3 regions of the Suipraeoptans intestinalis genome follow, and region 2 is predicted to be linked to each of the others. Evidence: predicted binding sites of a transcription regulator. Region 2 holds the regulator's gene; each other region holds the start of a gene.
What was found. The regulator HrcA, encoded in region 2, represses chaperone genes, less so after heat shock. The targets are predictions, from matches to a motif close to TGTTAGCACTCNNNNNNNNNGAGTGCTAACA.

Region 1 (10,724 bases), on a different contig from region 2:
TACAAACCCATCGTTTTGCAGAGCGCTTCTGGATACGTTCAAAGGCAGATCCGGACAGTCGATGACTCCCTTCAGGACTCTTAAAAATTCCGGGATCACTTCTTTGATATTGTCCGCGATAAACACCTGGTTGTTGTACAGCTTGATCATCCCTTCGATGGAATCATACTCTGTGTTGATCCTTGGGAAATAGAGGATCCCTTTCAGGTTAAAGGGATAATCCATATTCAGATGGATATGGAACAGCGGCTCTTTGTAGTCCAAAAAGACCTTCCTGTAGAAATTCAGATAGTCTTCTTCGCTGCATTCATTGGGGTGTTTTCCCCACAAGGGAGCCGTATCACTCAGGGAGACCGGTCTTTTTACGATCTTTACCTGATTTTTTGCCGGCGACACTTCCACCAGCTTCTTTTCTCCGTTCTCGTCCTCCTGCTCCTCTGTCTTGGCTTCCTCCTGTATCCGTTCGATGACAGTATCTGTTTCTTTTTCTTCCTCCGCATCGATCACTTCGTATTCCGGATCCGCCCCTTCTTTTTCCAGGAAGATCTCTACCGGCATGAAGGAACAGTATTTTTCGATCACTTCCCGCATACGGTATTCGTTGGCAAATTCCAGGCTGTCCTCATTCAGGTACAGCGTGATCTGCGTCCCCGTTTCTTCTCTGGTACCTTCTCCCATTTCATACTCGGTACCGCCGGTGCTTTTCCAAAGAACCGGCGCTGCATTCTCCCGGTAGGAACGGGTATGGATCTCCACCTCATCCGCCACCATAAATGCCGAATAAAATCCCAGTCCAAAGTGGCCGATCATGTCATCCTCTGTCGTCTTGTCCTTGTATTTTTCCAGAAACTCTGTTGCGCCGGAAAAAGCGATCTGGGTAATGTATTCCTCCACCTCTTCCGCCGTCATGCCAAGTCCGTTATCCAGAAATTTCAGCGTCTTATTCTCCGGGCTTACCAGGACTTTGATCTTCGGACGATAATCGTCCGCCAGCCGGTACTCTCCCATCATATCCAGCTTCTTCAGCTTGGTGATGGCGTCGCAGCCGTTGGAGATCAGTTCTCTTACAAAAATATCATGGTCAGAATATACCCATTTCTTAATGATAGGGAAAATATTCTCACTGCTGATGGACAGGTTTCCTTTTTTTATTGTCATAAAATCACTCCTCTTTTTTAGTCTCACCAGTATGATAATACACTCATTTTTAAAAGTCAACCAAAAATCAGCACTCACCTCATTAGAGTGCTGATTTTTCTTTTTCAGATCCTGCGCGGCTTCCCTTCTCTTCTTTTTGTTTTCTCTTTGGAGCTTCTGTTCCTCTATTCCACACTTTTCAGAGATTCCACCATGTTGATCTGTTTCAGCTTCCAGTACATGACCAGGTTCACCAGCAGCGAAAATAAGATAGTCAGCAAAAAGCTGTACAAATAGCTGCTGGGTTGGATCAGTCTGCCAAACATGGCGTCATCTGTTTCCACGGTCCGGATCATAAACTGATGCAGAACCGTTCCCACGCCTGCTCCGAATACCGTTCCAAACAGTGTCAGGATCACATTCTCCCGATAGACATAAGCGGACACCTCCCGGTCATAAAAGCCCAGAACCTTTAAGGTTGCCAGCTCTCTCTGTCTTTCTGTAATATTAATGGTATTCAGGTTGTACAGGACGACAAAGCTTAAGGCTCCTGCCGCCATGATCAGCACGCCCATCACCAGATTCAGACTGCCGATCATATCCTGGAGTCTTTCTTCCACCGCATTCATATAGGAGATCCCCTGCACCTGCCGATTTTTCAGCCAGGTTTCCCCCAGCTTTGTGATCTGACTTTCCGAGACAGAATCCTTGACGGTAAACAGGATGCTGTTGTAAACCGGCGCCTCTTTGTACAGTTCTTGATAGGTCGCTTCATCCATATAAAGAAAATGCCCCATGTAATTTTCCGCAATCCTCTCGATCTTCAGCCGCTTATCCGCATGCTTCTGATCTTTAAGCAGCAGTGTTTTATCCTTTTCCCACTTCAGCAGCGCCGACGCCTTCTCCGTCAGAACCGCCCCTTTCCTGAGATCGTAGGATTGTTTCGTTTTCCTGTTTCGCAGGGAAAAGGCATCCCGGTACTGCTCCTTTGGCAGCACCATCAGATAGGTTTCCACCTGCTTTCCGGACAGCTTCAGAGTCACCTTGCGGACAGAAGCCTCAAAACAGGACTTCACTTCCTTTTCCTGTTTCATTTTTTCCAGAAATGCCTCTCTGTCTTCTGCTGAGGTATTTTCCGCAAAATACAGACTTCCGTCGTAGGTCTGCAGTTCTTCGTACTGCACGTCTGCTACCTCTACAATAGAATCCCGCAGCCCAAATCCCACCAGCATCAGCCCCATACAGCCTCCGATCCCTGCCACCGTCATAAAAAACCGTTTTTTATACCGAAACAGATTTCGGACCGTAGACTTCCATGTAAAATTCATATGCGACCACAGGATCCGGATCCGTTCCAGAAAGATCCTGGTTCCATTTTTCGGTGCTTCCGGCCGCATGAGCTGTGCCGGCTGCTCCCGCAGCTCCTTGTGACAAGCCAGGGCCGTTGCCCCCAACGTACAGACAAGCGCCGTTCCCGCTGCATGGATCCCGTATCCCCAATGGTACGGTACCAGGATCTTCCCCATCTGCGGGTAAAGAATCCTGTAAGAATAGATGATGATATATGGGAAAAATTTTTCGCCTGCCAGAACGCCCAGTACGCTTCCGGTCACTGTGGCGCACAGGGCATACCCCCAGTACTTGGCGGAAATCTGAAATTCCCCGTATCCAAGCGCCTTCATGGTTCCGATAGAGATCCTCTGTTCCTCCACCATACGGGTCATCCCCGTCAGACTGATCAGTGCCGCCACCAGAAAGAAAATCGCGGGGAACACCTGACCGATAGCTCCCATCCTCCGGGCGTTGTCCCCAAATCCGTCATACTCCGGAAGGGAGGTGCGATCCTGTACATACCACGTTCCCTCCTTTGGCTCCATCTGCTCCTTGATCTTCGTTTTCACTGCCGCCACCAGCTTCTGATAGCCTTTTGTATACGCCACTTCTTCTCTGGCCCGGTCTACTTCCACATACGCCTGCGTGTAGGACGACAATGCAAAGGTTTCTTCCGGAACCAGGAGAAAACCGTCCAGACTGCCGGAGCCGATCCCCGTGCTGCCCCTTTCTGCGGAAATATAGCAGGGGCTGCTTCCGATTCCCGTTACCGTCACTTCCGTTTCTTTCAGCATCGTCTCCAAAGGGAGCTGACTGCCGGATTCCAGTTGGATCTTATCTCCGATCCGGTATCCCAGCTTCGCATCTGCCAGACATTCCCACCGGTTTTCGGGAAGACGTCCCGTTGTTACCTCCGGCTTGTTGAACGCGTCATTTAGCGCCGTTACCCGCACGGTCAGCTGCTCTTTTCCTTTTTTGCTGAGAAAATCAGCGCTGTAGCCGCCTTTTGCCTGCTTCACTCCCTGAATCTTTTCTATTTCTCCTATCAGATCCCCGGAAATCCCTTCCGGATGAACGATCTCCAGATCCATCAGATTCCGGGCATCAAAATAAGCGTCGCCGGTGATCTGCATGGAAGGCTTCGCCGAACGCAGTCCGGAAAAGAAGGCCACTCCCAGCGCCACGATAAACAAAATAGACAAAAACCGCCCTCTGCTTTTATACAGTTCTCTGAAAAAATCTTTTCTTGTTGCCAGACGTTTCATATCCTTCCCCTACCACTCAATGTCCTCCACCGAAATAGGAGCGGAGTTTTTCTGAACGGAAGCCACCTTTCCGTTTTTTACCTGAATCACCCTGTCTGCCATAGGTGCGATAGCAAGATTGTGGGTAATTAGCACTACCGTCATATTTTTTTGCCTGCAGGTGTCCTGCAGCAGCTTCAAAATGGCCTTTCCTGTGTGATAGTCCAGTGCTCCCGTAGGTTCATCACACAGGAGCAGCTTGGGATTTTTGGCCAGCGCCCTGGCGATGGATACCCTCTGCTGCTCTCCCCCGGAAAGCTGTGCCGGAAAATTGTCCTTCCGATCCTTCAGTCCCACTTCCTCCAACACAAGGTCCGCATCCATCGGATCCTTACAAATCTGCAGCGCCAGTTCCACATTTTCTTTGGCCGTCAGATTTGGGATCAGATTGTAGAACTGAAAGACAAAGCCGATTTCTTCCCTGCGGTAAAAGATCAGCTCTTTTGGCGTGCAAAGAGCAATATCCCTTCCATCCACCAGCACGCTTCCGGAAGTCGCAGTATCCATGCCGCCCAAAATATTCAGCACCGTCGTCTTTCCCGCTCCGCTGGGTCCCACGATCACGGCAAACTCTCCCTGATCGATCTGAAAATCGATCCCGTCGGCAGCGGCGATCTCGATCTCTCCCATGTGGTATATCTTTTTTACCTGCTTCAGTTCTACAAATCCGTTCATTCTCTTCCCTCTACTCTTTTCCGTTAAAACAGTAGGTACACAGCTTGCAGGCAGGAAGACCGATGGATTCTACCAGATCATCCAGCCTGTGGTATCTTAATGTGGTAAAATTCTGCTGCTTTCGTATTTCCTCGATCATCTGCTCATAGCGGCAGCTGCCCGGCTTTGCGTACTCTTCCAACACCTCCGGCGAGCATTCTCCTCCTTCTTTTTCCAGGATCACCCTCCTGGTGATAAGATCCATCTCTGATTTGGATCTGGAAAAATTCAGATATTTGCAGCCGTACAGCAGCGGAGGACAGGCCGGTCTTACGTGTACCTCCTTTGCTCCGCTTCTGTAAAGAAACTCTGTCGTTTCCCGAAGCTGAGTTCCCCTTACAATGGAATCGTCGATCAGCAGCAGCTTTTTGTGCTCGATCAGTGCCTGTACCGGGATCAGTTTCATACGGGCGATGAGATTTCTCTGGTTTTGAGTAGTCGGCATGAAAGAGCGCGGCCAGGTAGGGGTGTATTTGATGAAGGGCCTTGCGTAGGGAATGCCCGCTTCATTGGAATATCCGATCGCATGTGCCACTCCCGAATCCGGCACGCCCGCGATCACATCAGGCTCCACCTGATTCCCGTCCCGCTTTGCCAGCATGCTTCCACATTTGTAACGCATTTCTTCTACATTGATCCCTTCATAGGAAGAGGTGGGATACCCATAATACACCCAGAGGAAGGAGCAGATCTTCATTTCTTCCGAAGGCTCTCCCACCGTTTCCACGCCCTCCGGCGTGATAAAGGCGATCTCCGCCGGCTTCAGCTCTTTGTAGTCCCGGTATCCCAGATTGATGTAGGCGAAGCTTTCAAAAGAAACACAGTAGGCGTCTTCCTTACAGCCGATCACCAAAGGCGTTCTTCCTTTTTTATCCCTCGCCGCATAGAGTCCTTTTTCCGTCATGACCAGCATCGTCATGGATCCGTCTATCACATCCTGCGCATAGCGGATCCCCTCCGCAATACTGGCCTGCTTGCAGATAAGAGAAGCTACCAGTTCTGTGGCATTTACCTGCCCTGTACTCATTTCCTGAAAATGGGTGTGCCCCTGGCTGTAGGTCATATCCAGCAGTTCTTCCGTGTTGTTGATCTTTCCTACCGTCGTGATGGCAAAGCTTCCCAGGTGGGAACGGATCAGCAGAGGCTGCGGCTCAAAATCCGAAATACAGCCGATCCCCAGATTTCCCTGCATTTCCCCTACATCTTTGTCAAACTTTGTCCGAAAGGGGGAATTCTCTATGTTGTGGATCGCTCTTTCAAATCCCTGTTTCCCAAACGTTGCCATCCCGCCTCTTCTGGTTCCCAGGTGAGAATGATAGTCTACTCCGTAAAACAATTCCAACACACAATCCTTTTTTGAAGCTACTCCAAAAAAACCGCCCATTTTGTTCTCCTTTTCCTCGTCTTATTCTGTTGTTTCTTTCCCGATTTTATCACAAACACCAAAGCGGTGTCTAATGGAAGTTCACCCGGTTCAGTGCTTCCATCTGCGTCCGGATCCAGGGAGCATCCCTTTCGTCGCACATGGTAACGATCAGATCGCCTGTTACCAGTCTGGTCTTGCCCTTGGGGATGATCTCCTCTGTTCCTCTCTTTATGGAAATCAGCAGGCAGTTATCCGGCCAGGGAACCTCTGCCACCTGTTTTCCTTCCATTGCGCCTCCCTGCTCCACCACAAACTGGGTCAGCAGCTTTTCTCCTTCCTCCGCCGGCGCTTTCGTCCGGCCCTTCACTATCCGTTCCAGAAGGCTTTCGTAGATCGGCTTGGATCCTAAAAGTTCCGCCGTCACATAAGCTGCCACAGAAACTACCGCCAGAGACAGTAGCTGGCTCATAGAGCCTGTCATTTCAAAAATCAAAATGATCCCTGTCAAAGGGGCTCTTACAATGGCTGTGAAATAGCCTGCCATGGCAAGGATAATGAAATTGCTGATGTAGCTGCCATCCAGCCCCAGAAGCTGATGACAGATGGTTCCAAACGCGCCTCCCAACAAAGCCCCCAGCACCAGCAGCGGAAAAAAGATTCCTCCCGGAGCGCCGGATCCAAAGCTGAAGGTAGAAAAAAGGAACCTGCCCACCAAAAACAGCAGCATGACTCCCACCGTCAATCCTCCTCCGGCCAGGCTGTCGATCAATTTTTGCCCGCTTCCTAATAGTTCCGGTACCCAAAGCGCCAGAAGTCCGGACAGCAAAAACGGAAGCAGCATTTTTTTTACCGGCGTCTTCAGGGTTCTCCCATACCACTCCTGTACCTTCAGCGTTCCGTGGTTATACAGGACTCCTCCCGCGCCCAGCACGATCCCCAGGAGCAGGAGCAGCCAGTAATTTTCCAGAGGAATGGCTCGTGTCACCTGAAACCGGAAAACAGAATGGACTCCCAGGATGGAAGAACACAAAAAATCTGCCGTCAGCGATGCCGTCATGACCGACAGCAGCACAGAAACAGAAAAATTCTTATGGATTTCTTCCAGAGAAAACATCACGCCTGCCAGGGGAGCATGGAAGGCCGCCGAGAGCCCGGCGCTTGCCCCGCAGGTCAGAAGGAATTTTTCTTCCGTCTTTCCCACATCCAGTCCTTTTGCCACACCCTTCCCTGCCATAGCTCCCAGCTGGATGGACGGTCCTTCTCGTCCCAGCGCCAGTCCGCCCAGCATGCAAAGGCTTCCCCCGAGAAATTTGGTCCAAAGGACCCGATACCAGGTCTGATTGATGGATCCTTGCATCTCTCCTTCGACCTGCGGGATCCCGCTTCCGGAAGCCATCGGCTCCAGAGCCACCAGCTTTCCCGCAAGTACTGCCAGAAAAAAAAGTGCCAGAAACCATGCGATAACATAGAGAGGCTTTCCTTTTATGAAGGAAACGATCCTGAAAAGCCACTCTCCCGCCTGTTCCAGACACAATCGATAAAGCAATACTACGACTCCCGCTGCGATCCCCACCAGTATCCCTTCTCCCATAAGGATCGCCGGAAACCGCTGCTGTCGTCTCACTGTGTGTTCAATACTCTTTTTCTTTCCTCTCTCTCTCACCACTTCACACGTCCTCCCTGCCTTCTATTATAAACCAGCCACGTGGCTTGTCAACGAATGGGACCGCCAAATCTCATTTCTTTTCCCGTTTTCTGTCTGACTTTCCTCTCCGGTTACGGAACCTTCAAAACACCTTTCGCCGGATACAGGTCTTCTCCTTCAATCGTATCTTCCCTGTTTGAGAGGCTTCCCTTTTGATTTTTTTACTTTTTTCAAATTTTGCTTGCTTTTTTCTTCCTGGAATGATACTATACCTTTTGTTGAAAATAATATTTCATGCGGGTGTAGTTCAATGGTAGAACACTAGCCTTCCAAGCTAGATACGTGGGTTCGATTCCCATCACCCGCTTATTTTATTGCAATGCAGCTCTTTATAGAGGACCGAATCTTTGATGTAAAAAAGGTTCGGCCTTTTTAGGTTTCAAAATTTCCTTTTTTGCACAGCGAAAACCCGCTTGCCATACGGCTCGCGGGCTTCGTTGTTATTATCGTTATCTAAAGGAATGAGAGTAAAGTGCTACACCGTGTTTCACTTCCGGTGTTCACTTTTGTGAGGGGGATGATAGTTGATGTGTTCTTCAACTATCTGAGTTCATTATAGAAAAGAAATATGTCTAAAGTATGTTCCTTTTCTAAAAGAAATCGAAAATTCCTTAAGTGCCTCTTAAGAATTCCTTGCGTTCCCTCTTCTTTTTCCTAAGAACTCCCGGATTCCACAGGTTTTAAGAATCCGCCGATGTTGTTGTCCTGAAAAAAAGTATTGCCGCTGTACAAAAACAGCACCTCATTGATTCCGTAGGTGTCCATCAGTTCATCCGCATTTCCCGCATAGTATCTGGGGTCCACCATGACAATCTCCTGGTAAAAAGGCGTCAGAAACGGGACAAAGCTGTTGGCAAACGAATCCTTTACCAAAAGCAGTCTCCTGGTATTTTTCACATCGGTTCTAATGTCCAGCAAGGAATAATTCCCTCCCTGGAAAACCTGATATCCGTTCTGGGTATCCAACTGCTTTTCGTCATAGAGAGAGGTCCGTTTTTTCTGATTTTCCACATAACTGACAACATACTTTGTATGGTCTTCCTTGGGAAGATACAGCTCTATCTTTTCCTTTTCTCCCCTTCTGAACCCGCTGGTCTTGGAAAGAGCTCCATTAAACTGCGTCGTTACCGGATATTTCTTGTAGGCACTTTCATCCAAAGGCAGCTCCGCCTCTTTCCCATATTCCAAAAAAGCATAAAAAACGCCCGTACCGGTCCAGTGATGGTCCGTTTTATAATAGATGTTCTCCTCCTTGTGATCCTCCATCACCCGCTGTGCCTCCACCCAGCGGATCCCCGGAGACAGTTCTTCCCGGACGCCTTCGATCATATCTGTCTGGCTGGCCTGACGCACCAGAGGCGGCAGCTTCTCCTGCAGGATCTCTCCCGCATCCGGCACCAGCATCATGCGCATCGTCACCTCCGGATATCTGCCCTGAAAATCATTCATTCCCCGGACGGTATTCTCTACATACTCTTTTTTCGGCGGTTCTATTTTTTCCAGCAACTGTCCGTTTTTTCCCAGATAGACCCCGTTTTCTTCCCGGTTTCCGCCGATTCGCTTTAAGGAGGCGTGAAAAATTCTCCAGACACTTCGCCCCACAAACTGATCGGATACATATGCTTCGTACTTTTTCATAAAATTTCCCGACAACACGCCGTGGAAGGTCAGCTCCGGTCTTTGTGCCAGCGTCCGGTTTTCTTCCTCCGAGATCTTTTTATCCCGGATCACAGGCCCCAGCACTGCCAGCGCCAGTATTACTGTCAAAAAAATGATGCCTACTCGTTTATTTCCCCTTTTCATTGCTTTGATCCCTTTTCCTTGCACAAACAGTTAAAATCTAAAATACAAAAATGGATTAAATGTACTGGATACCAGGCAGGACAATGCCACCAAAAATATCCCGGCATACAAAGACAGCGCCATCCATCGGGGATTTCCCTCATACTTGTCACTGTTCAGCAGCCAGACTGCCGCCGGTGTGCTTCCGATGATACAGCACAGAAAAAGCAGCCAATTGGATGCCAGATAATAGACACTCATACTATCCAGTGCGCCTTTACTTCCCACTCCAAACAGGATCCCGATATAGCGGATAGCTCCCTGCAGGCTGTCACTGAAAAAGAACACCCAGCCTATCAGTACCACTGCCAGCGTATAGATCCTTTGCATCCATCCGGGGCCTCTTTCCAGCGCGTTGCCCCACACAAATTTTTCCAGGATCAAAAACACTCCGTAATACAGTCCCCAGAATAGAAAGTTCCAGGCCGCCCCGTGCCAGAACCCTGTCAACGTCCACACGATCAGAAGATTGATGATCTGCCGTTTTCCGCCTTTTTTGTTGCCTCCCAGAGGAATGTACACATATTCCCGGAACCAGGTTCCCAAAGAAATATGCCATCTTCGCCAGAACTCGGTAATGCTTCTGGACGTATAGGGATAATGAAAATTTCTCCGAAAGTCAAAGCCAAACATTTTTCCAAGCCCTATGGCCATGTCCGAGTATCCGCTGAAATCAAAATAAATCTGAAGTGCATAGGCCACCGCCCCTATCCATGCCGTCAGCACATAGGCGGTTCCCTCCTGCAAGAAGCTGCCATGGATCATGTCGAAGACTGCGCCGATCCCATTTGCAAGAATCACTTTCTTCCCCAGCCCAATAATGAAATACCTGGCTCCTGCCCCAAACTTTTCCAGAGATTCCTTTCTCTGGGCAAGCTGCTTGTCTATGTCGATGTAACGGACGATAGGCCCTGCGATCAACTGGGGAAACATGGAAATGTACAGGGCAAAATTCATCACATGCTTCTGCGGCTTTACTTCTCCCCGGTAAATGTCAATGAGATAGGAGATCGCCTGAAAGGTGTAAAAGGAAATCCCTATGGGAAGCGCGAGTTTCCTGTAAGGAAGAGGAACCGGAGAAATCTGGTTCCATATCCCTGCAAAAAAGCCGGAATACTTGAAAAATCCCAGCAGCGCCAGATTTGCAGCCAGTGCAAAGCCCAGCTCCCGCTTTCCGGATCCTCCCGCCTCTTTGGCCAGATAGATATCCCTTCCACAGATGTAATTCAACAAGATGGACAACAGCATCAGCCCGATATAGACAGGTTCTCCCCATGCATAAAAAACCAGGCTGGCCAGCAACAGCACCACATTTTTCAGACGC
Region 2 (10,724 bases):
GAATTTCGCAACATTCCTCGCAACCGGAAGCGGAACTGCTGCGGGAGTAGTATTGCAGGCAGCTCTGGCCAACGTTTGGGGGAAACTTCAGGTAATCTGGGAGCAGCCAAGTACATTTTTCTCTGCAAGCAGGACAATTAGGACAATTGATCTGATACATTTAACCTTCCTCCCGTGACCGTTATTTCAAGGAAGATGAAACTCCTTTAACCTCAGTATTTTCAAGGCTTCAAGGCACTTCATACCAACATATTTTGTCCTGTACTCTACGAGGCTTTTAAGGGTTACGTCGGAGTAGTACAAACGCCCATTGGATCCAGTTTTTTACGGTAGATCCTGCGGTTTAAGAAAGTAAAGGTGATAACGGCCACAATCTCTGCAATGGGTACCGACCACCAGACGGCAGACAGACCGAAGAAACGCGCAAGCAGGTAAGCGGCCGGAAGGATGACACAGATCTGCCTTAAAAACGAGGCGATCAGGCTGTAAAACCCATTCCCCAGCGCCTGATAGACAGAACCGGACATGATTCCGTAGCCGGCAAAGGTAAAGCTGAGACTGATGATCCGCAGAGCCGGGACGCCGATCTCCAGCATATGAGGAGAAGCGTGGAACAGGTGAACCAGAAGATACCGGGGCAAAATCTGGAAAATGGCCAGTCCTATCAGCATGATGCCGATGGCGATCCGGTAGCTGAGAGAAATGGTTTTTTTGATCCGGGCTACATGTCCTGCTCCGTAGTTATATGCCACGATGGGGATCATACCGTTGCTCAGACCGAATACCGGCATGAAGATAAAGCTCTGAAGCTTGAAATAGATGCCGAAGACAGCGGCGGCTGTGGAAGAATAGAGTAAAAGAATCTTGTTCATCCCAAATACCATTACAGAGCCGATAGCCTGCATTACGATAGAAGGAATTCCCACTTCACAGATGACGGAGATGGTGGGCAGGTGAGGACGGAACCCGGAAAGCTTCAGGGAGATCTCCTTGTTCTTTCTTTGATGGAAGAAAATGGACAAGGAGAAGGCTACAAACTGACCAAATACGGTGGCGATGGCGGCGCCGGTCACGCCCAGGCGGGGGAATCCCAGAAGACCAAAGATCAAAATGGGATCCAGGATAATATTGATGATGGCACCGGTTCCCTGGGTAATCATGTTATAGAAGGTCTGTCCGGTGGACTGCAGCAGCCTTTCAAAGGTGATCTGCAAGAAAATGCCGATGCTGAAGATGGTGATGATCTGCAGATACTGCGTGCCATATTGAATGATCCGGGGATCGGCAGTTTGGGAAGCAAAAAAAGAGCGGGAACCGAACGCCCCGAAGATGGCAAAGACCAGACAGCAGACAAGATTCAGAAACAGACCGTTGCTGGCAGCTCTGTTCACCTTCTCCTGATTGCCTTCTCCCAGGCTCCGGGAAAGAAGGGCGTTCATACCAACGCCGAGTCCGGCCGACACAGAGATCATAAGAGTCTGTATGGGAAAGGCCAGAGAAACGGCGGTCAGCGCATCTTCACTGAGTTGTGCCACAAACATGCTGTCTACAATATTATAAAGAGCTTGTACCAGCATGGACAGCATCATGGGAAGAGACACGGAAATCAAAAGCGGAGAAATTTCCATCGTTCCCATTTTATTTTGTTCTGGTTTTATGGGTGTGTTTGTTTTCATATGATTATGCTTCGCCGGCGGTTTTTCTGACCGGCGCTTTCCTTTCTTCCGGGTATCCCGGTAATCTATAGACGCTATCCCGCCGCAGCGGCAGGAAAAGTTGTGTGAAATGTATGTGACTGCCGTCAGATAAAGACGGGCAGTTTTTGAGATGAAGGTAATTATAACACCCATCCCTGGTTCTGGCAAGAAAAGGAAGAGAAAACAGCAGGCGGTCAAAACGGGGAGATAGCAGGATGGGAGAAGAGAGGATGGGGAAGGGGACACGGGAAGAAAAGACGAGAAGAAAAAACGAGAAGAATAAAAGAGAAGAAAAAACGAGAAAAAAGCAGGAAAGAAAAACAAGAAGAAAAACTGCGGGAAGAAGGAGGTTTTTTGCGCCGGGAACAGAAGGGTATGCTATAATAAGAAGCAAACGAAAAAGGCTCCTTTGGTTCACAAAAGCAGCAAATGGGGCGGGGAAAAGGAGAAAAAATGGATCTGTTCGAATATATGGAAGAAAAAGAAAAACAGGAAGCGGGGCCGCTGGCAGTACGGCTTCGTCCGGCTTCTCTGGAAGAGGTGGTGGGGCAGCAGCATATCATAGGGAAGGATAAGCTTTTGTACCGTGCCATTCAGGCGGACAAACTCAGGTCCCTGATCTTTTACGGACCGCCGGGAACCGGAAAAACGACGCTGGCGAAGGTGATCGCAGAAACCACCAGCGCCAGCTTTGTGCAGATCAACGCCACCTCGGCGGGGAAGAAAGATATGGAAGAAGCGATCCGGCAGGCCAAAGAACTCCGGGGAATGTATGGCAGAAAGACTATCCTGTTTGTGGATGAGATCCACCGGTTCCACAAGGGACAACAGGACTATCTGCTGCCTTTTGTAGAGGACGGAACGGTGATCCTGATCGGAGCCACGACAGAAAATCCGTATTTTGAAGTGAATCAGGCTCTCTTGTCCCGCTCTCATGTCTTTGAACTGTATGCCTTGGGAAAGGAAGAGGTCAAAGCGCTGCTGCGCCGTGCTGTTTCCGATGAGGAGCGGGGAATGGGAAGCTACCGGGCGGTGATAGAAGAGGAGGCGCTGGACTTCCTGGCAGATATGGCGGGGGGAGACGCCAGAAGCGGATTGAATGCCCTGGAACTGGGGATCTTAACAACACCCAGAGGAGAGGACGGGAAGATACACATTACCTTGTCTGTGGCAGAGGAATGTATTCAGCGGCGGGCGATTCGGTATGACAAATCGGGGGACAACCACTATGATGTGATCTCTGCCTTCATTAAGAGCATGCGGGGATCGGATCCGGATGCCGCCGTCTATTATCTGGCCAAAATGCTGTATGGAGGAGAGGACATCCGGTTTATTGCCAGAAGGGTCATGATCTGCGCGTCGGAGGATGTGGGAAATGCAGACCCCATGGCGCTGACGGTAGCTGTGTCGGCGGCACAGGCGGTGGAGCGGATCGGAATGCCGGAGGCTCAGTTGATCCTGGCCCAGGCTGTCTTGTATGTAGCGTCGGCGCCCAAGAGCAATGCAGCGACCCTGGCGATTTTTTCAGCAAATGACAGTGTGAGAAAAGTGAAAACGACCGTTCCGCCGCATTTAAGAGACGCCCACTATAAAGGAGCCAAGGATCTGGAAAGAGGAACCGGATACCGTTATGCCCATGATTACCCTAATCATTATGTAGAGCAGCAGTACCTGCCTACAGAGATCCTTGGCAGCAGATTTTATGAGCCTGCGGATCAGGGAAGAGAAAAGGAGATAAAAAATTGGCTGAAATGGTTGAAAGATGAAAAAAATCAGGTATCATAAAAGACAGAGAATAGGGAAAGGAGAGCAGGAAGTCAAAAAAGACTCCTGGAAAGGAAGATGAAGGTATATGATGCAGTAAATAAAGTAGAAACGGAAGTGGATGGTACCAAGGGGTTGATTCAGATCATGAAGGACGGAAGACAGGTAGATCTCTACCTGCCGGAAAAAGTGACGGATGTGGACGGATATCTGACCTGGGATGTGGAGCACTGGTCCAGTGTGGACGGGAAACGGTTTATCCGCTGCTATTCCCTGGAAGGCAGGGTACTGGGAGAATCTACCGGACACAATATTTATGATCTGGCCAATGATTTCAAGCCGGAAAAAGCGGTGAAAGTAGAACTGAGCTAAGAAATCATAAAAAAAGTATAAAGATAGTTGACAAGTGAAGGGTCGAGTGCTACATTAATAAACGAAGATGTTAGCACTCGATTTTTCTGAGTGCTAATAAGAAAAGGAGGTGGATACATGACGGTGCATCCAAATCAGGAACTGAGTGAACGAAAGACCCGGATCCTGCATGCCATCATTCAGAACTATTTGGAGACGGGAGAGCCGGTAGGCTCCAGGACGATCTCCAAATATACTGATCTGAATCTCAGCTCGGCGACGATACGAAATGAAATGGCAGATCTGGAGGAGCTGGGATATATCCTTCAGCCGCACACGTCTGCAGGACGTATCCCCTCGGATAAAGGCTACCGCTTGTATGTGGATATGCTCATGGAAGAAAAGGAGCAGGAACTGACCCAGATGCAGGAGCGGATGCTGGAAAAAGCCGACCGGATGGAACAGCTTTTAAAGCAGGCGGCCAAAGCGCTGGCCACCAACACCAACTATGCTACGATGGTGTCTACGCCCCTGAACAGTTCCAACAAGCTGAAATTTATCCAGTTATCCATGGTAGATGAAGACCATGTGATCGCCGTGATCGTTCTGGGAGGTAATGTCATCAAGAATAAGATCATAGAGATCGAAGAGCCGCTAAGCAATGAAAATCTTCTGAAGCTGAATATGCTCCTGAATACCTCTTTAAATGGGATGGCCATTGAGGAGATCAATCTGGGACTGATCGCAAGGCTGAAGGAGCAGGCGGGGATCCACGGTGAGATGGTGGGAATGGTGCTGGATGCGGTGGCAGATGCCATTCAACTGGAGGAGGAGATGCAGATCTATACCAGCGGAGCTACCAACATCTTCAAATATCCGGAACTTAGCGACAAGCAGAGTGCGCAGGAGATCATCAGCGCCTTTGAGGAAAAGCAGCAGCTGACGGAGCTTGTGACACAGACCCTGGCCCAGGAAGAAAACACGGGGATCCAGGTGTATATCGGGGAAGAAGCACCGGTACAGACTATGAAGGATTGCAGTGTGGTCACGGCAACGTATGAGCTGGGAGATGGAATGAAAGGAACGATAGGAATCATCGGACCAAAGCGTATGGATTATGAGCATGTACTAAAATCCATGCGAAGGCTGCAGCAGGAGCTGGATCAGATGTTTCATAGAAAAGAATAGGAAGGTGGAAAATGGCTGTGAAAGACAGGCAGGACAAAAGCCAGGAAGAAATTGTAAAAGAGGCAGTAAAAGAAGCAAAGGAAGCAGCGGGCAAAGCATCCTGTGAAGACGCGGAAAAAGAGAGGCAGGCAGACTGCCAGGAGCCTGAAGGCGCGTCCGAAGAAAAGGGACAAGACGCCGCAGATCCCCGGCAGACTTCCGATGAGGAAGAAAAAAAGGGAAAGAAAGACAAAAAAGATGAAAAGATAGAGGAACTGACTGATCGGGTCACCAGACAGATGGCAGAGTTTGATAATTTCAGAAAACGCACCGAGAAGGAAAAGGCGCAGATGTATGAGATCGGAGCCAGAGACATCGTGGAAAAGATCCTGCCGGTGGTAGACAACTTTGAAAGAGGACTTTCCGCCGTGAAGGAGGAGGAAAAGGATCAGCCTTTCGTACAGGGAATGGAAATGATCTACAAACAGATGATGACGACTCTGTCGGAGGCGGGAGTAGAAGTGATCGCCGCCGTGGGAGAAGCCTTCGACCCCAATCTCCACAACGCAGTCATGCATGTGGAGGATGAAGAGCAGGGTGAAAATGTCGTAGTGGAAGAATTCCAAAAAGGATACAAATATAGAGAAACCGTTATCCGACACAGTATGGTAAAAGTAGCAAATTAAGGAGGAATTAGTTATGGGAAAAATTATTGGAATCGACTTGGGTACAACAAACAGTTGTGTGGCAGTAATGGAAGGCGGACAGCCGGTAGTGATCGCCAACACAGAAGGAGCAAGGACGACCCCGTCTGTAGTAGCCTTTACTAAGACGGGAGAAAGGCTGGTGGGAGAACCGGCAAAACGTCAGGCAGTGACCAATGCAGAACGGACGATCTCTTCCATTAAGAGGGAGATGGGGTCTGACTTCAAAGTGGCCATCGACGACAAGAAGTATTCTCCCCAGGAGATTTCTGCCATGATTCTGCAGAAGTTAAAGGCGGATGCAGAAGGATATCTGGGAGAAAAAGTGACGGAGGCGGTGATCACCGTTCCCGCATATTTTAACGACGCACAGAGACAGGCTACCAAGGATGCAGGAAAGATCGCAGGACTGGATGTAAAGCGTATCATCAACGAGCCTACGGCAGCGGCTCTGGCATACGGACTGGACAATGAAAAAGAACAAAAGATCATGGTGTATGACCTGGGAGGAGGAACCTTCGACGTATCTGTGATCGAGATCGGCGACGGCGTCATCGAAGTATTGTCCACAGCAGGAGACAACAGACTGGGCGGAGACGACTTTGACCAGAAGCTGACGGACTACATGATCGCAGAGTTTAAAAAGCAGGAGGGAGTAGATCTTTCCAATGACAAGATGGCGCTGCAGCGGCTGAAAGAGGCAGCGGAAAAAGCAAAGAAAGAACTTTCCTCTGCAACGACAACCAACATCAACCTTCCGTTTATCACTGCTACGGCAGAAGGACCGAAGCACTTTGATATGAACCTTACCAGAGCAAAATTTGACGAGCTGACACACGAGCTGGTGCTTCGCACATCCGAGCCGGTAACGAGAGCGCTTTCCGATGCAGGTATCACAGCGGCTGAGCTGGGACAGGTTCTGCTGGTAGGAGGATCCACCCGTATCCCGGCCGTTCAGGCAGAAGTAAAGAGACTGACGGGCAAAGAGCCCAGCAAGTCCCTGAATCCGGATGAATGTGTAGCTCTGGGAGCTTCCGTACAGGGTGGAAAACTGGCAGGAGATGCAGGAGCAGGAGACATCCTTCTTCTGGACGTAACTCCGCTTTCCCTCTCCATTGAGACCATGGGAGGCGTAGCTACCAGACTGATCGAGAGAAATACTACCATCCCCACCAAGAAGAGCCAGATCTTCTCCACGGCGGCAGACAATCAGACGGCAGTGGATATCAACGTGGTTCAGGGTGAGAGACAGTTTGCAAGAGACAACAAGTCTCTGGGACAGTTCCGTCTGGATGGAATCCCGCCGGCACAAAGAGGTGTTCCGCAGATCGAGGTAACCTTTGACATTGACGCCAATGGTATTGTAAACGTTTCTGCAAAGGACCTGGGAACCGGAAAAGAACAGCATATCACTATCACAGCCGGATCCAATATGTCTGACGACGAGATCAATAAGGCAGTGAAAGAAGCGGCTGAGTTTGAGGCACAGGACAGAAAGAGAAAAGAAGGAATCGACGCCAAGAACGATGCGGATGCTATGGTATTCCAGACGGAGAAGGCTTTAAAAGAGGCAGGAGACAAGCTGGACGCAGCAGACAGAGAGGCGGTAGAAGCAGACTGCAAGGCTCTGAAGGAAACTTTGGAGAAAGCAACGGGAGAAGAACTGTCCGACGCACAGATCGCAGAGATCCAGGCAGGGAAAGAAAAGCTGATGGAGACGGCGCAGAAACTGTTTGCCAAGATGTATGAGCAGGCAGGAGGCGCAGCAGGCGGTCCGACGCCGGATATGGGAGGTTCCCAGCAGGCAGGGCCGGCACCGGAAGGCTTCTCCGGAGACGATGTGGTAGACGGAGATTATAAGGAAGTATAAGAAATGAAAGCAGATGTTCTGTGAGGGTAGAGATAGCTGCCTTCACAGAACTTCCTTGCGTTAAAAAACCTGTGGAAAGAAAGGATATATCATGGCAGAAACAAAGAGAGACTATTATGAAGTATTGGGCGTTGGAAAGGACGCGGATGATGCGACCTTGAAGAAAGCCTACAGACAGGTGGCTAAAAAGTACCATCCGGATATGAACCCGGGAGATGAAGCGGCAGAAAAGAAATTTAAAGAGGCATCAGAAGCCTATGCTGTATTGAGTGATCCGGAAAAACGCCGCCAGTATGATCAGTTCGGCCATGCTGCCTTTGAAGGAGGAGCAGGAGGCGCCGGCGGATTCGGCGGATACGATTTTAGCGGAGCAGATTTCAGTGATATTTTCGGAGATATTTTCGGCGACTTTTTTGGCGGCGGAAGAAGAGGCGGCAGAAGCCAGGGGCCAATGAAAGGAATGAATATCCACAAGACTGTCCGGATCTCTTTTGAGGAAGCCGTGTTTGGCTGCGAGAAAGAACTGGATGTGGTTTTGAAGGAGGAATGTGCCACCTGTCATGGAACCGGAGCGAAGCCGGGAACCAGCCCTCAGACCTGTCCCAAGTGCGGCGGAAAGGGTCAGGTGGTCTACACGCAGCAATCCATCTTCGGAATGGTACAAAACGTCCAGACCTGTCCGGAATGTCACGGAAGTGGAAAGGTGATCCGGGAGAAATGTCCCGACTGCGGCGGAAGCGGCTATATTTCCAAACGAAAGAAGATCTCCGTTTCCATTCCGGCGGGAATCGACAATGGACAGAGCGTGCGGATCCGGGAAAAAGGCGAGCCGGGAACAAACGGCGGACCAAGAGGGGATCTTTTGGTGGAAGTGGCAGTATCCAGGCATCCGGTGTTCCAGAGGCAGGATATGCACATCTTTTCTACTGTGCCGGTATCTTTTGCCCAGGCGGCCCTGGGAAGTGATATCCGCATCAAGACGGTGGACGGAGAAGTGGTGTATAGCGTGAAGCCGGGAACGAAGACGGATACCAAGGTGCGTTTGAAGGGAAAAGGAGTACCTTCTGTCAGAAACGCCCAGGTACGGGGGGATCATTATGTGACGTTGGTGATCCAGACGCCGGAGAAACTGAGTTCGGAAGCGAAAGAGGCTCTGCGCAGATTTGATGAATTGTCAGGCAATACGCTGAAACAGGAGACGGAAAAAGAGCCGGAGGCAAAAGGCGGCAAGAAAAAGAAGGGCTTTATGGATCGGATGAAAGAAACGTTCGAGGGATAAGCTGCGACGGATGAAAGATATAAAAGACATAAAAGACAATCGTTTTACAGGAAACTGGATCTGTGAAACGAGAGACAGGCTTTGAGAAAGGGGGAACGGGATGAAGGTACTGGATGCGAAGACCATCGAAAAGTTGATGGATTTGAATGAAATGATGGACCAGATAGAGGAAGCCTACGCTGTTTTTGGAAAGGGAGAGTTTTATATGCCTCCCCGTCCTGTGATCGAACATGACAACAAGACCATGATGTATATGCCTTGTTATACAGAGGAAGTGATCGGAACCAAGATACTCAGCATTTTTCCGGAAAATGGAAAACTGGGACTTCCGGCCATTGACGGTGTAGTATTGCTGAATGACGGGAAGACCGGGACTCCTCTTGCGGTGATGGACGGCCAGGCTGTCACTGCCTGGAGGACGGGGGCAGTAGGAGGCGTGGGGATCCGCCATCTCTCCAGAAAAGACTGCCGGACTGTGGGCATTATAGGAGCAGGAGTGCAGGGCTTCCATCTGGCGCTTTATGCCTGTGCGGCAAGGCCGATTGAGACGGTTTATGTCTTTAATCACAGTGACAGGGACCTGACAGAATATCTGAAAAAGCTGGAACAGGCCATTGGGCGGCCGGGAGTAAAGGTGGTACAGTGTGCAACTACGGAAGAGCTGGTGAAAAACAGCGATATTATCTGTACGGCAACGCCCTCAGAAACTCCCGTACTGCCGGAAGAGGAAGGACTTCTGACGGGAAAGTGTATCATTGCCATAGGCTCTTATACCCCCAAAATGCGGGAGCTTCCGGACGTGCTGTTTCGGCTGGCAGACCAGGTGATGATCGAGCTTCCTTACGCCTGTGAGGAAAGCGGGGATCTGAGTGTTCCGCTTGAAAAAGGGATCCTTACGCAGGATCGGATCGTGCTGATGCATGAATATCTGGCAGGCGACAGAAAAGATGTGGCTTACGGGCAGACCACCTGCTTTAAATCGGTGGGAATGGGCCTGTTTGACGTATGTGTTGCAAAAAAACTATTAGAAAAAGCAAAGGAGAACAATCTATGAGAGCAGTAGCGACAGAAAAGGCACCAAAAGCATTGGGACCATATTCCCAGGGATTTGTACACGAACATATTCTGTATTCGGCAGGACAGATCGCTCTGGATCCTGCAACGGGAGAACTTGTGGCAGAGGATATTGCGGGGCAGACAGAGCAGGTATGCAGGAATCTGAAAGCTGTGCTGGAGGCAGCAGGAAGTTCCTTTGACAAGGTATTAAAAACCACCTGCTTTTTGGCAGATATGGGCGACTTTGCCGCGTTTAATGAAGTGTACGGGAAGTACTTTACCTCCAAGCCGGCAAGAAGCTGCGTGGCAGTAAAAACGTTGCCGAAAAACGTACTCTGCGAGGTGGAAGTGATCGCTGTCACAGAATAAAGCTGCGGATTGCGACACAGGCTTCTGAGTGAAAAAGGAGATCTCAGGAGGATAGAAAAGGTATAAGAAGTGGAATAGGATTAAAAAAGCCGCTGCATTCTAGTGAGTGTGGCGGTTTTTTGCTGCGGATAAAGCTTGTAATCTCAGCAGCAGGAAAAATCCGGACAGTGGTTTTGAAGAAAATAGAAAGTGATTTTAAAAGAAAAATCTTCAAAATAGCGGGGTGAAAGAATAAAAAATCCTGTGAGAAAGAGAAGGATAGAGAAAAAGATAGCAGAAAGAACAGGATCACACAGGAAAAGCGGGAAAGAAAAAAAGAAGGATCTTGTGAAAATTAAAAAAAGAGACGATTTTCCTGAAAGGGGAATCGGATCGAAGAGAGATTATGAAAAAAATAACGAAGGATTTCGGATGTAAAAAAGTCAAATGAATAGCAAAATAAAACAGCAAAAAATAGAAATCCGAAT
Region 3 (10,724 bases), on a different contig from region 2:
GCTCTTCTTTGTGCCGGTTGTCGGAAAGCTTCTCCCCCCAGTATCGGTTCTGCTTTTCTTCCTGCTGCAGTTGAAGCACCGGAAGCTGATGCCTTTCCTTATAATCCATGATTTTTTCCACCAGCTGATTTCTCCGGATCAGCATCTCCATAATCTTTTCATCGCAGGCTGCTACCTGCTCCCGAAACTGTTCCAATTCGTTCATTGTTTCCCTCATAGTTCTTTTCACAAGCCTTCCTGTATCTGCTGTATTATAGCAAGCTTCCCTTCTCTTCGCAAGGCAGTTTCTCTGATCCGCCACAGTTTCCTCCATCGGTCACATCTTTCTCTGTCGATTTCCTATGGCAGCGCCCTGGTTTTTCCCGTTATCCATAGATAAATTCTATTATTTCTCATTTTTTACTAATTAGTCTTTTCTTTAACAATGCGATATACTCCAAATAAGAAAGAATCCTGCGCTACAGGATTCTCCGCCTGCGGCGAGTCGCTTTTGCGGCACGTTTCCCTACCGCCGCAGCGCGATCCTGGCGGAGTATTTTTGGTTTCACAGAACATATTTTCTTATGAAATCGGAAATCGAATCAAATTCATCGAAGATCTGAGGAAGCTTTCCATCAGATCTCAAATCAAAGGAGGGCCTATGAAAGTAAATTTTCCACATGTATTCCGTCCTATCACGCTCCGTTCCATGACAGTCCGAAACCGTGTTGTCATGATGCCTATGGGCAGTGATTTTGCAGGACATGACGGAGAACTCAGCGACGAACACATCCGATACTATGAGCTGCGTGCCAGAGGCGGCACGGGCCTTATTATCGTTGAAAACATCTGTGTGAAGTATCCGGAGGGTTCCAATGGGACCACGCAGCTTCGGATTGACAAGGACAGCTATATTCCCCGACTGTTTAATCTGACGGAAGCCTGTCACAGACAGGGCGCCTGTATCGGTATTCAGCTGAACCACGCAGGAGCTTCTGCCATGAGCTCCCGGATCGGAATGCAGCCGGTATCTGCCTCCACACTTCCTTCCAAGCCCGGCGGAGAAACTCCCCGGCCGCTTTCCAAAGAAGAGCTGGAAGCTATTGCAAAGGACTATGGGATTGGTGCAAAACGGGCAGTAAATGCAGGATTTGATCTGATAGAAATTCATGCGGGGCATTCTTACCTGATCAGTCAGTTCCTGTCTCCCACGATGAATGACCGAACAGACGAATTCGGCGGCTCCGCAAAGAACCGGTCCCGCTTCTGCCGCATGGTCATCGATCAGGTGCGCGCTGCCATCGGCCCCCATGTTCCCATCTCCCTGCGGCTGAGTGTGGATGAACTGGTGGCGGGCGGAAATACCGTTGAGGACTGCCTGGAATACCTGGAATATCTGCAGGATGAGGTAGACCTGTTCGATACCTCTGCCGGCTTGAATCCCACCATCCAATACCAGATCGATGCCAATTATCTGGAAGACGGCTGGCGGGCTTACATGGCAAAAGCTGTACGCGACCGTTTTCACAAGCCTACCGTCGCTATCGGAAACATCCGTGATCCCCAGGTGGCGGAAGATATCCTGGCGCGAGGGGATGCGGACTTTATCGGACTAGGCCGGGGGCTGATCGCCGATCCCGAATGGTGTAACAAAGTCAAGTATGGCCGCACCCAGCAGCTGCGGAAGTGTATTTCCTGCAATGTGGGATGTGTGGGAAATCGTATCGGCGGCAATAAGCCTCTTAGATGTACCATCAACCCCGACCTGATCTATGGAGAAGCCTACAAAAAATACAAGGTGTCCTCTCCCTGTAACGTGGTGGTAGTCGGCGCCGGAACCGCCGGCCTGGAGGCAGCCTGTACGGCAGCCGAGGTGGGATGTCATGTAACCCTTTTAGAAAAAACAGACAAAATCGGCGGACTGTCTGTGGAAATCTCCAAGATCCCCTCCAAAAAACGTCTGGCCGATTTCCCCACCTATCTGAAAGCTCGTGCCGGACAGCTGGAAAATCTGACCATCCTGACCAGCACAGAGGGAACTTTGGAACGTGTCAGACAGTATCACCCGCACCTGGTAGTAAACGCTACCGGTTCCGTTCCCATCCTTCCTCCTATTGATGGGTTGGCCCAACAGCTGCAGTCTTCCGCACCTGTTTTTTCCATTCTGGATTTTATTGCAGAGGTGGAGCGCTATCCGGAAGATCTGTCCGGCAAAAGGGTGGTGGTAGTCGGCGGCGGAGCAGTTGGGCTGGATGTAGTGGAATTTTTCGTGTCCAGAAATGCGCAGATCACTCTGGTAGAAATGCTTCCTACCATCGGAAACGGTCTGGATGCTTCTTCCATAGCAAGCGTCAAAGAATTCCTGCAAAAGGGACAAGTACGACAACTGACCGGCACTGCTTTGACCAAAGTACTCCCGGACGCCTTTTTGGTCAACCAAAATGGCACGGAAGAAACGCTGCCCTTCGACTATGGATTTGTATGTCTTGGCATGAAGGCATATGCTCCCGTTTTGGCCGAGCTTTCTGACGGGTTCCTGGGAGAGCCGGTAGAGGTATTGAATATTGGAGACTCTGTCCGTGCCAGGAGGATCATTGACGGAACCGATGCCGGCAGACATCTGGTACTGAATGCTTTGGATCAGATGGGATTTCTGGACATTATCCGATAAGCGTTTTCTTCCAGCCTGAGCGCAGAAAGTTATCCTGCTGCTCTGTCTCTTCCTTTGAGGCAGTAGGACAAAACGTGTTGACGGACTGGTCCCAATCCTGACAATCGATTTTCACAAAAAACCTCCCCCGCAGGAAGCAGACCGTTTCTGATCTGCCACCTGTGGGGGAGGTTTGTATGTTCTGTTATCTGTTACTCGTCTACGCTGTAGTTCGGCGCTTCCTTTGTAATGTGAATGTCGTGAGGGTGGCTCTCCTTCAGAGAGGCTGCGGAGATCTTCACAAACTGTCCTTTCTGCTTCAGATCCTCAATGGTGGGCGTTCCACAGTAGCCCATTCCGGAACGAAGTCCTCCCATCAGTTGGAACACGGTATCCTCTACCGTCCCCTTATAGGCAACCCGGCCTTCTACGCCCTCCGGCACCAACTTTCTTGCATCTGTCTGGAAGTATCTGTCCTTGCTTCCATTTTCCATGGCGGAGATGGATCCCATTCCACGATATACCTTATATTTTCTTCCCTGATACAGTTCAAAGGTTCCCGGGCTTTCATCACAACCCGCAAAAATGCTTCCCATCATACAAACATTGGCGCCTGCTGCGATAGCCTTTGTCATATCTCCGGAATACTTGATCCCTCCGTCAGCGATCACCGGGATCCCATGCTTGTCGGCGGCCTCATAGCATTCCATTACCGCCGTTATCTGGGGTACTCCAATCCCTGCGATTACGCGCGTCGTACAGATGGAGCCCGGCCCGATCCCGACTTTAACAGCGTCGGCTCCTGCACGGATCAAAGCTTCCGTAGCTTCTCCCGTTGCCACATTTCCTGCGATCACCTGGAGCTGTGGGAATTTATTCTTGACCATATCCACTGTACGCAGCACATTTGCAGAATGTCCGTGTGCAGAATCCATTACCACTACGTCCACTTTGGCATTGACCAGGGCTTCCGCTCTCTCCAAACAGTTGGCCGTGATCCCGATGGCTGCTCCGCACAGCAGTCTTCCCTGCTCGTCCTTGGCAGACAGCGGGTACTTGATCTGCTTTTCAATATCTTTAATGGTGATCAGACCCTTCAGATTGAATTCCTTGTCCACAATGGGAAGCTTTTCTTTCCTTGCTTTCGCCAGAATCTTTTTGGCTTCTTCCAGTGTGATCCCCTCCTGTGCAGTGATCAGACCCTCCGACGTCATAGACTCTTTGATCTTCTTGGAAAAATCCTCTTCAAATTTCAGATCACGATTGGTGATGATCCCCACCAGTTTTCTTCCCTCTGTGATCGGCACTCCTGAGATCCGGAACTTGCTCATCAGCTCATTGGCGTCTGCCAGCGTGTGCTCCGGCGAAAGATAAAAAGGATCTGTGATGACTCCGTTTTCGGAACGCTTTACCTTATCAACCTCTTCTGCCTGCTCTTCGATGGACATATTCTTATGGATGATTCCGATTCCGCCTTGCCTTGCCATTGCAATCGCCATACGGTGCTCCGTTACGGTGTCCATCCCTGCGCTCATCATTGGAATATTCAGTCTTACCTTCTTCGTAAGATAAGTGGATAAATCCACTTCATTTGGAATCACTTCTGAATAAGCCGGTATCAGAAGAACATCATCAAACGTAATGCCGTTTCCGATTATTTTTCCCATTTCACGAACCTCTCTTTCTTTTCACATGGTTTTCAATTTTTCGTTCTACAGAACTTGATTAACTGCTATAATAACCAATTTTCCTTGGATTTGTCAACCGCCGTTTACGGATGTCCGCCTCTTTTTAGTGCCGGCTGCTTCTTTTCACGTACAGCCGTCTTTTTGTCAGGAAAGAATTCCCAAAAAGAGCTGTCGCCGTCAGCATTCCTCCCACATAGAAAAGAACAAAATTTTTGTCGCCGGTCTTAGGCGCCGCCACTTTGCCTGCCGCCTTCTCACTCTTTTTTGTACCTCCTGAAACAGACGGCTTCTCTGCGGCAGGCTTGTCCGGCTGTTTGGGGATAGGCTGATTGGTGATCTCAACGGTCTTGACCGATCCATCCGTGCTTTCCAGCTTTACCTCCGTAATCTCCTGGCTCAACTGGTATCCCTCGGGAGCCGTGATCTCCCGGATGCTGTAGTCTCCCAGCGGCAAAGCTGCTGTTACCGCTAAGCCGTCCGCCCCTGTGGTAAGCGTCTCCACTACCTTTCCGTCTTTCAGGATCTCAAATACTGCGCCCTGCAACGGCTGGCTGTTTGAGGCGTCCATCTTTTTCACCTGGATCTTTCTGTTCCTGTTGCAGTAGGTCTCTCTCAGAGATTCTCCTCCCACCGCATATGCTCCTACCGTATTTTCCAGGATCCTGACTGCCGCCAGATGATTTCCATTGGACGATATCCCCGGCGTCGTCACATTAAAAGCCGAATAAATGGTTTTTTGTGTCTCCACCAGAATATTGTCCTCGTTCAGTTCCTTGTTGGAAACATAATTGTTTTTCAGATAGAATACATATCTTTTCTGGGTGTCCGTTCCCATGGTGTACTTTGTGAATCCCTGGCTTCCCTTGGAAACCTCCAGCGTATCCGTAACATCCTTCAGCGCAGAAAGATCCACCCCAAAGGTATCCGGGAATTCATAGCCGTCCGGAACCTCATACACACGGAACTCTGCCGTATCTGCCAGAGGTGTCGTATAGTTTCCATTCTCTGTTCCCGATATATACTCTACTGTAAATCCACCTTTTAGCTCTGTTCCTCTGGGATTCAGATAGCCGATCTGTGTGTAGGATTTTTCAGCCGGATTCACGTAAAGGATCCTGCTGATCAGGCTGAAGGTATTCGCTCCCTGCCGTTCGTCTGCATTCCCTCCATACGCAATGGTGTGCGTATAGTTTACCGGCTTCTCTGCAAATGTGTCCTGAAATGTATATTCTCCATTTTTGCGGATGACATCCGGTTTGATCGTCCAACCCTGTTCCAGCTCAAAAGAAACACTTTCTTTTCCTTCAATATAGTCACTTAGGATGTATGTAATCTTGTTGCTGTCCGGATCCAGGTTTGCATAGGCAAACAGAACTTCTTCACCGGTCTTGGTATCCGTCACATACAGATTCCCTACCTGTACCGTCTCCGGGCTTTGAAATCCGCCTAAGCGGTCTGCCGGATCCAGTTGATAGGTAAAATAATCGCCAGCCTTCAGGCTTCCGTCGTTGACCAGAGTCCCTTTGATATTCTCCATGATATACACCCATTCCGTGACAGGCGTATGATCCGGAAGCCGCTCCACCTTTTGCGTACTTTCATTATATCCGTAGAGGTATTCCTTGATGGTGATATCCTGGATCCTGGTATTGATATTTTTCCCAAGCTCACACGTATCCGCCGCATGTACCGGCAGGATCCCTCCTAGGAAAAGGACTGCGACTACCGCAGCGGCAGCAACGCCGGCTGCTTTTTTCTTTAAAAACATTTTCATACTGCTTTCCCCCATTCTTTGTTTCTGCCTATGATAACATACTGTCCCGGTGGGTTGCAATCTCTTTCTTCCTCTTCTGTTTCTCCTTTTTCGCGGAGTATTTCCTGCTCTTAGGCGAAACATCCTGTAGCCTTCAGGAAAAGCACAGACCCTGGAACTGTCTGTGCTTTTGCTTGCTTCCCTCATCCTTTTTGTCTGAAAATTAATGCAGTACTTTCCGCGGAGCCATCAGAAAAAATCCTTCTACCAGCTCTTCTCCCGGTTCAAACACGACCCGGTACAACTCTCCCTTTCGCCCGGCAACCAAAACGTATCGTTTGAATGCCGGCTGGTTGGAACTAAAATCCAGCATCCTGGCATTTCCATAACGCTCCAGCTCCCGGCTTCCTTCCGGTGCCAGAAGCTCCAGTTCTGAAACATTCATGGAAAATACGGTTTTCCTGCTGGATCTGTTAATGATCTTATCAATATCCAGATCTCCATTGATAAAAAGATATTCATATTCGATCCGGCTTCTTCTGACCGCTATCACGCAAAGTCCCACAAAGATGATCACCAACAGCACTCCCAAAAGATTGGACAGCGCGATATATGCCGAAATCAGGGCTGCTGCCGCCAATCCTGCCGCCGGAGCCAATTCCCTTCCCCCGGCTTTCCTTTTAACCATTTTTTCTGTATAAAAATCTCCCATATATCTACCTCCTGATCTGCCGGAGCCAAGATCCCTCTCTTTTAGGATCGGGCGCCGCAGCTTCTTTCTTTTTATCTGGCCGGAAACGGTGTCGTCTCTTTTATCGGATCCGCATTTTCCCTGTTTCCTGTCGCCTATTATATCATAAATCCCTGGAAATAGCATAAACGGAAACCTATTTTAACAGATTTTTTAACAGAAATCTCTGTGATTTCGTAAACCTTTTCTGTGTACCAAAGCCTCATGCCCTATCGACGTAAAAGATCCCTGTCTTTCCATACTGAAAGACAGGGATCCCCTCTTCTCCTCTGTAAAAAGCGGTACTCTTACATCATACCCATTCCCGCTCCGGCTCCGGCCGGCATAGCCGGTACTTCTTCTTTGATATTAGCCACCACAGATTCTGTAGTCAGAAGTGTAGATGCCACACTGGTGGCATTCTGCAATGCGCTTCTGGTTACTTTAGCCGGATCCAGGATCCCGCTTTCTACCATATCTACATACTCTTCTGTCAAGGCGTCAAATCCAACTCCTACTTCTGCTTCTCTTACTTTATTGATAATGACAGAACCTTCCAGTCCCGCATTGGCTGCAATGTGGAACAGCGGAGATTCCAGTGCTTTCAGGACTACCTTTGCCCCTGTCTTCTCATCTCCCTCCAGGCTCTCCACCAGCTCTTCTACCTTCTTTGCTGCGTGAATGTAGGCAGATCCGCCTCCGGCTATGATTCCTTCCTCTACAGCAGCTCTTGTTGCGTTCAGAGCGTCCTCCATGCGAAGCTTTGCTTCTTTCATTTCTGTCTCTGTAGCCGCTCCTACCCGGATCACTGCCACTCCGCCTGCCAGTTTGGCCAGTCTCTCCTGCAGCTTTTCCTTATCAAACTCTGATGTGGTCTCCTCGATCTGCATCTTGATCTGGGATACTCTGTCTGCGATTTCCTTTTTATCTCCCAGTCCGTCTACGATCACGGTATTTTCCTTCTGTACCTTTACCGATTTTGCGCGTCCCAGCTGATCCAGCGTGGTCTCTTTCAGATCCATGCCAAGTTCATCGGATACCACCTGTCCTCCGGTCAGGATGGCAATGTCTTTTAACATCTCTTTTCTTCTGTCTCCGTAGCCCGGTGCCTTCACTGCCGCTACGTTAAAGGTTCCACGCAGCTTGTTGACGATCAGAGTAGTAAGTGCTTCCCCTTCTACGTCTTCCGCAATGATCAGAAGCCTTGCCCCGGACTGCACGATCTGCTCCAAAAGAGGCAGGATCTCCTGAATATTGGAAATCTTTTTATCTGTGATCAGAATGTACGGCTCGTCCAGAACAGCCTCCATCTTGTCCATGTCTGTCGCCATATAAGCGGACACATACCCTCTGTCAAACTGCATTCCTTCTACCAGATCCAGTTCTGTCTTCATGGTCTTGGATTCTTCAATGGTGATCACTCCATCCTGGGATACCTTTTCCATCGCATCTGCCACCATCTCTCCTACTTCCGCATCTCCTGCCGAAATAGCTGCCACCTTGGCGATCTGATCCTTGTCTTTTACATTGCTGGACATTCCTGCGATTGCCTCTACCGCTGCATCTGTCGCCTTCTTCATTCCCTTTCTGAGAATGATGGGATTTGCTCCTGCCGCCAGGTTCTTCATACCTTCCTGTACCATGGCCTGTGCCAGAACGGTAGCCGTCGTTGTTCCGTCTCCTGCCACGTCATTGGTCTTGGATGCAACTTCCTTGATCAACTGCGCTCCCATATTTTCAAATCCATCTTCCAGCTCGATCTCCTTTGCGATCGTCACCCCATCGTTGGTGATCAGGGGCGCTCCGAAAGATTTATCCAGTACCACATTTCTTCCCTTTGGTCCCAATGTTACGCGCACCGTGTTGGCCAGCTGATTGACTCCTGCCTCCAGGGCGCTTCTTGCCTCTGCTCCATATTTGATCTCTTTTGCCATGTCTGCTTCCTCCTAACTGTCTGTTCTTGTCTTATTCTACGATCGCAAGGATATCATCCTGCTTTACGATAATGTATTCTTCTTCGTCAATTTCTACGGTAGTTCCCGCATATTTGGAATAGATAACAGTCTGTCCGACTTTCACATGCATCTCTACTTCTTTTCCGTCTACCGTTCCGCCAGGTCCTACTGCGATCACTTCTGCCTGCTGCGGCTTTTCCTTTGACTGCCCCGGAATCACGATCCCTGATTTTGTAGTCTCCTCTGCAACGGATTGCTTTAAAACAACTCTTTCTCCCAATGGTACTAACTTCATGGTAATTCCTCCTTCTGTGTACAAGTCTTGTTAGCACTCAAAAAAAGAGAGTGCTAAAACTCTTATTAATAAGATAGCACTCCCTCTCCTCTTTGTCAACAGACTTTCTGTTTAGTTTAGAAGATTTTTATACATTTTTATAAAAGCCGTTTTTGATGGCAAATACCACAACTTTTCCTGCTTTATTTTCATATCGCTCTACGATGGTCCCCCGGCAGAACACACTGGCCTCCTCTGTTTCTATCTGACACAGATATGCCGCATCCAGGGAAAACCTGGGAAGCTTTGCCTCTGTGGAGATCAGATGGATCCTTTCTGCCTCCCGGTCACAAAAGATCACACGGCAGGGATGGGGTTCTTCGTCAAAAAATCCCTCTTGCAAAAAGAGCTGTTCCATTTGCAGCAATGCATCACATTTTTCATACATAAGCTTACCTGATCTTTTCTTCTTTCAGTCTTTGCAGTTCCGGAAGCACGTACTCGTTCACCACTTTGATGTAGGTCCCTTTCATTCCGGAAGAACGTGATTCGATCACTCCGGCGCTCTCAAACTTGCGCAGTGCGTTTACGATGACGGAGCGGGTAATTCCCACCCGGTCAGCGATCTTACTTGCCACAAGGATCCCCTCCGTTCCTTCCAGCTCATCAAAAATATGGATGATCGCCTCCAGCTCGGAATAGGACAGCGTATTGATGGCAGAATGAACAATATGCTCTTTTCTTGACTCTTCCGCACTTTCTTCATTCACAGAGCGAAGCATCTCAAGCCCTACGACCGTCGTTCCGTACTCACTCAGGATGATATCGTCAATATCGTACAGCTCGCCCGCCTTGTAGATAAACAACGTTCCCAGTCTGGCTCCCGCAATATCAATGGGAGTAATGATGGCCTGGTATCCCTTTACTGCTTCTGCTGAAAAGCCCAGCGTCTGAAGATTCACGTTTTCCTTGGTGGATAAGATTCCCAGAAGCCTTTCATTTAACATTTCATCAATATGCGTGCCGATGTTGTGTTCGATCATTTCCGTGATGCAGGGAACCATTTCGGATGCACTTTCCCCCAGCACCTTTCCTTTTTTGCTGATAACCAGAACATTGGATTTTAAAATATTCGTCAACACTTCACAGATGTCATCAAATACCACTTTGCTGGAATTGTTATTATGCAGTAGTTTGTTAATCTTTCTTGTTTTATCTAATAATTGTACACTCATATGAACCCTCCATTCTCTGAGAGCATACTATCATACAAACAGGTAATTTTCAATGAATTCCCTAAATATTTTTATGATTTTCCATAGTTTCAACATACCCGCACTTGTTGTCACTGCAAAGAAGTTTATTTCCTTTTTCTACCATATAAGAGCCACAGCGTGGGCAGGCCTTCTCTGACGGTTTCTGCCAGGACATAAACTCGCATTCCGGATTGTTTTCACAGCCAAAATATTTCCTTCCCTTTCGCGTCTTACGAAGCACCACCTCTTTTCCGCAGACCGGACACAAAACTCCGATCTTTTCCAGGTAGGGCTTGGTGTTTTTACATTCCGGAAATCCAGGACACGCAAGGAATCTGCCGTGAGGCCCATATTTGATCACCATGTTTCTGCCGCACAGCTCACAGATCACATCTGTCTTCTCATCTTCGATCTTTACCTGCTCCTGCTCTTCCTCCGC

Region 1: htpG (molecular chaperone HtpG) is a predicted target of HrcA. The motif match lies at 1,224-1,254, and genes of this name have one in related genera.
Region 3: SOW26_RS03055 (co-chaperone GroES) is a predicted target of HrcA. The motif match lies at 9,079-9,109, and genes of this name have one in related genera.

What each region holds. Positions count from the first base shown of each region.
Region 1 is NZ_JAXFXH010000025.1:21,976-32,699, forward strand. It holds gene htpG (molecular chaperone HtpG) at 1-1,158, opposite strand, end outside; gene SOW26_RS08470 (ABC transporter permease) at 1,323-3,734, opposite strand; gene SOW26_RS08475 (ABC transporter ATP-binding protein) at 3,744-4,448, opposite strand; gene SOW26_RS08480 (amidophosphoribosyltransferase) at 4,459-5,871, opposite strand; gene SOW26_RS08485 (ClC family H(+)/Cl(-) exchange transporter) at 5,942-7,444, opposite strand; tRNA gene SOW26_RS08490 (tRNA-Gly) at 7,795-7,865, shown strand; gene SOW26_RS08495 (DHHW family protein) at 8,213-9,361, opposite strand; gene SOW26_RS08500 (MBOAT family O-acyltransferase) at 9,392-10,724, opposite strand, start outside.
Region 2 is NZ_JAXFXH010000014.1:2,312-13,035, reverse strand. It holds gene SOW26_RS04645 (hypothetical protein) at 1-178, shown strand, start outside; gene SOW26_RS04640 (MATE family efflux transporter) at 285-1,676, opposite strand; gene SOW26_RS04635 (hypothetical protein) at 1,913-2,272, shown strand; gene SOW26_RS04630 (replication-associated recombination protein A) at 2,169-3,482, shown strand; gene SOW26_RS04625 (hypothetical protein) at 3,540-3,833, shown strand; gene hrcA (heat-inducible transcriptional repressor HrcA) at 3,951-5,000, shown strand; gene grpE (nucleotide exchange factor GrpE) at 5,018-5,665, shown strand; gene dnaK (molecular chaperone DnaK) at 5,679-7,553, shown strand; gene dnaJ (molecular chaperone DnaJ) at 7,645-8,832, shown strand; gene SOW26_RS04600 (ornithine cyclodeaminase family protein) at 8,933-9,886, shown strand; gene SOW26_RS04595 (RidA family protein) at 9,883-10,257, shown strand; gene SOW26_RS04590 (hypothetical protein) at 10,501-10,674, shown strand.
Region 3 is NZ_JAXFXH010000009.1:7,891-18,614, reverse strand. It holds gene SOW26_RS03085 (shikimate kinase) at 1-205, opposite strand, end outside; gene SOW26_RS03080 (oxidoreductase) at 641-2,650, shown strand; gene guaB (IMP dehydrogenase) at 2,842-4,296, opposite strand; gene SOW26_RS03070 (SpaA isopeptide-forming pilin-related protein) at 4,421-6,091, opposite strand; gene SOW26_RS03065 (DUF6106 family protein) at 6,294-6,782, opposite strand; gene groL (chaperonin GroEL) at 7,109-8,734, opposite strand; gene SOW26_RS03055 (co-chaperone GroES) at 8,766-9,050, opposite strand; gene SOW26_RS03050 (hypothetical protein) at 9,178-9,477, opposite strand; gene codY (GTP-sensing pleiotropic transcriptional regulator CodY) at 9,482-10,264, opposite strand; gene topA (type I DNA topoisomerase) at 10,326-10,724, opposite strand, start outside.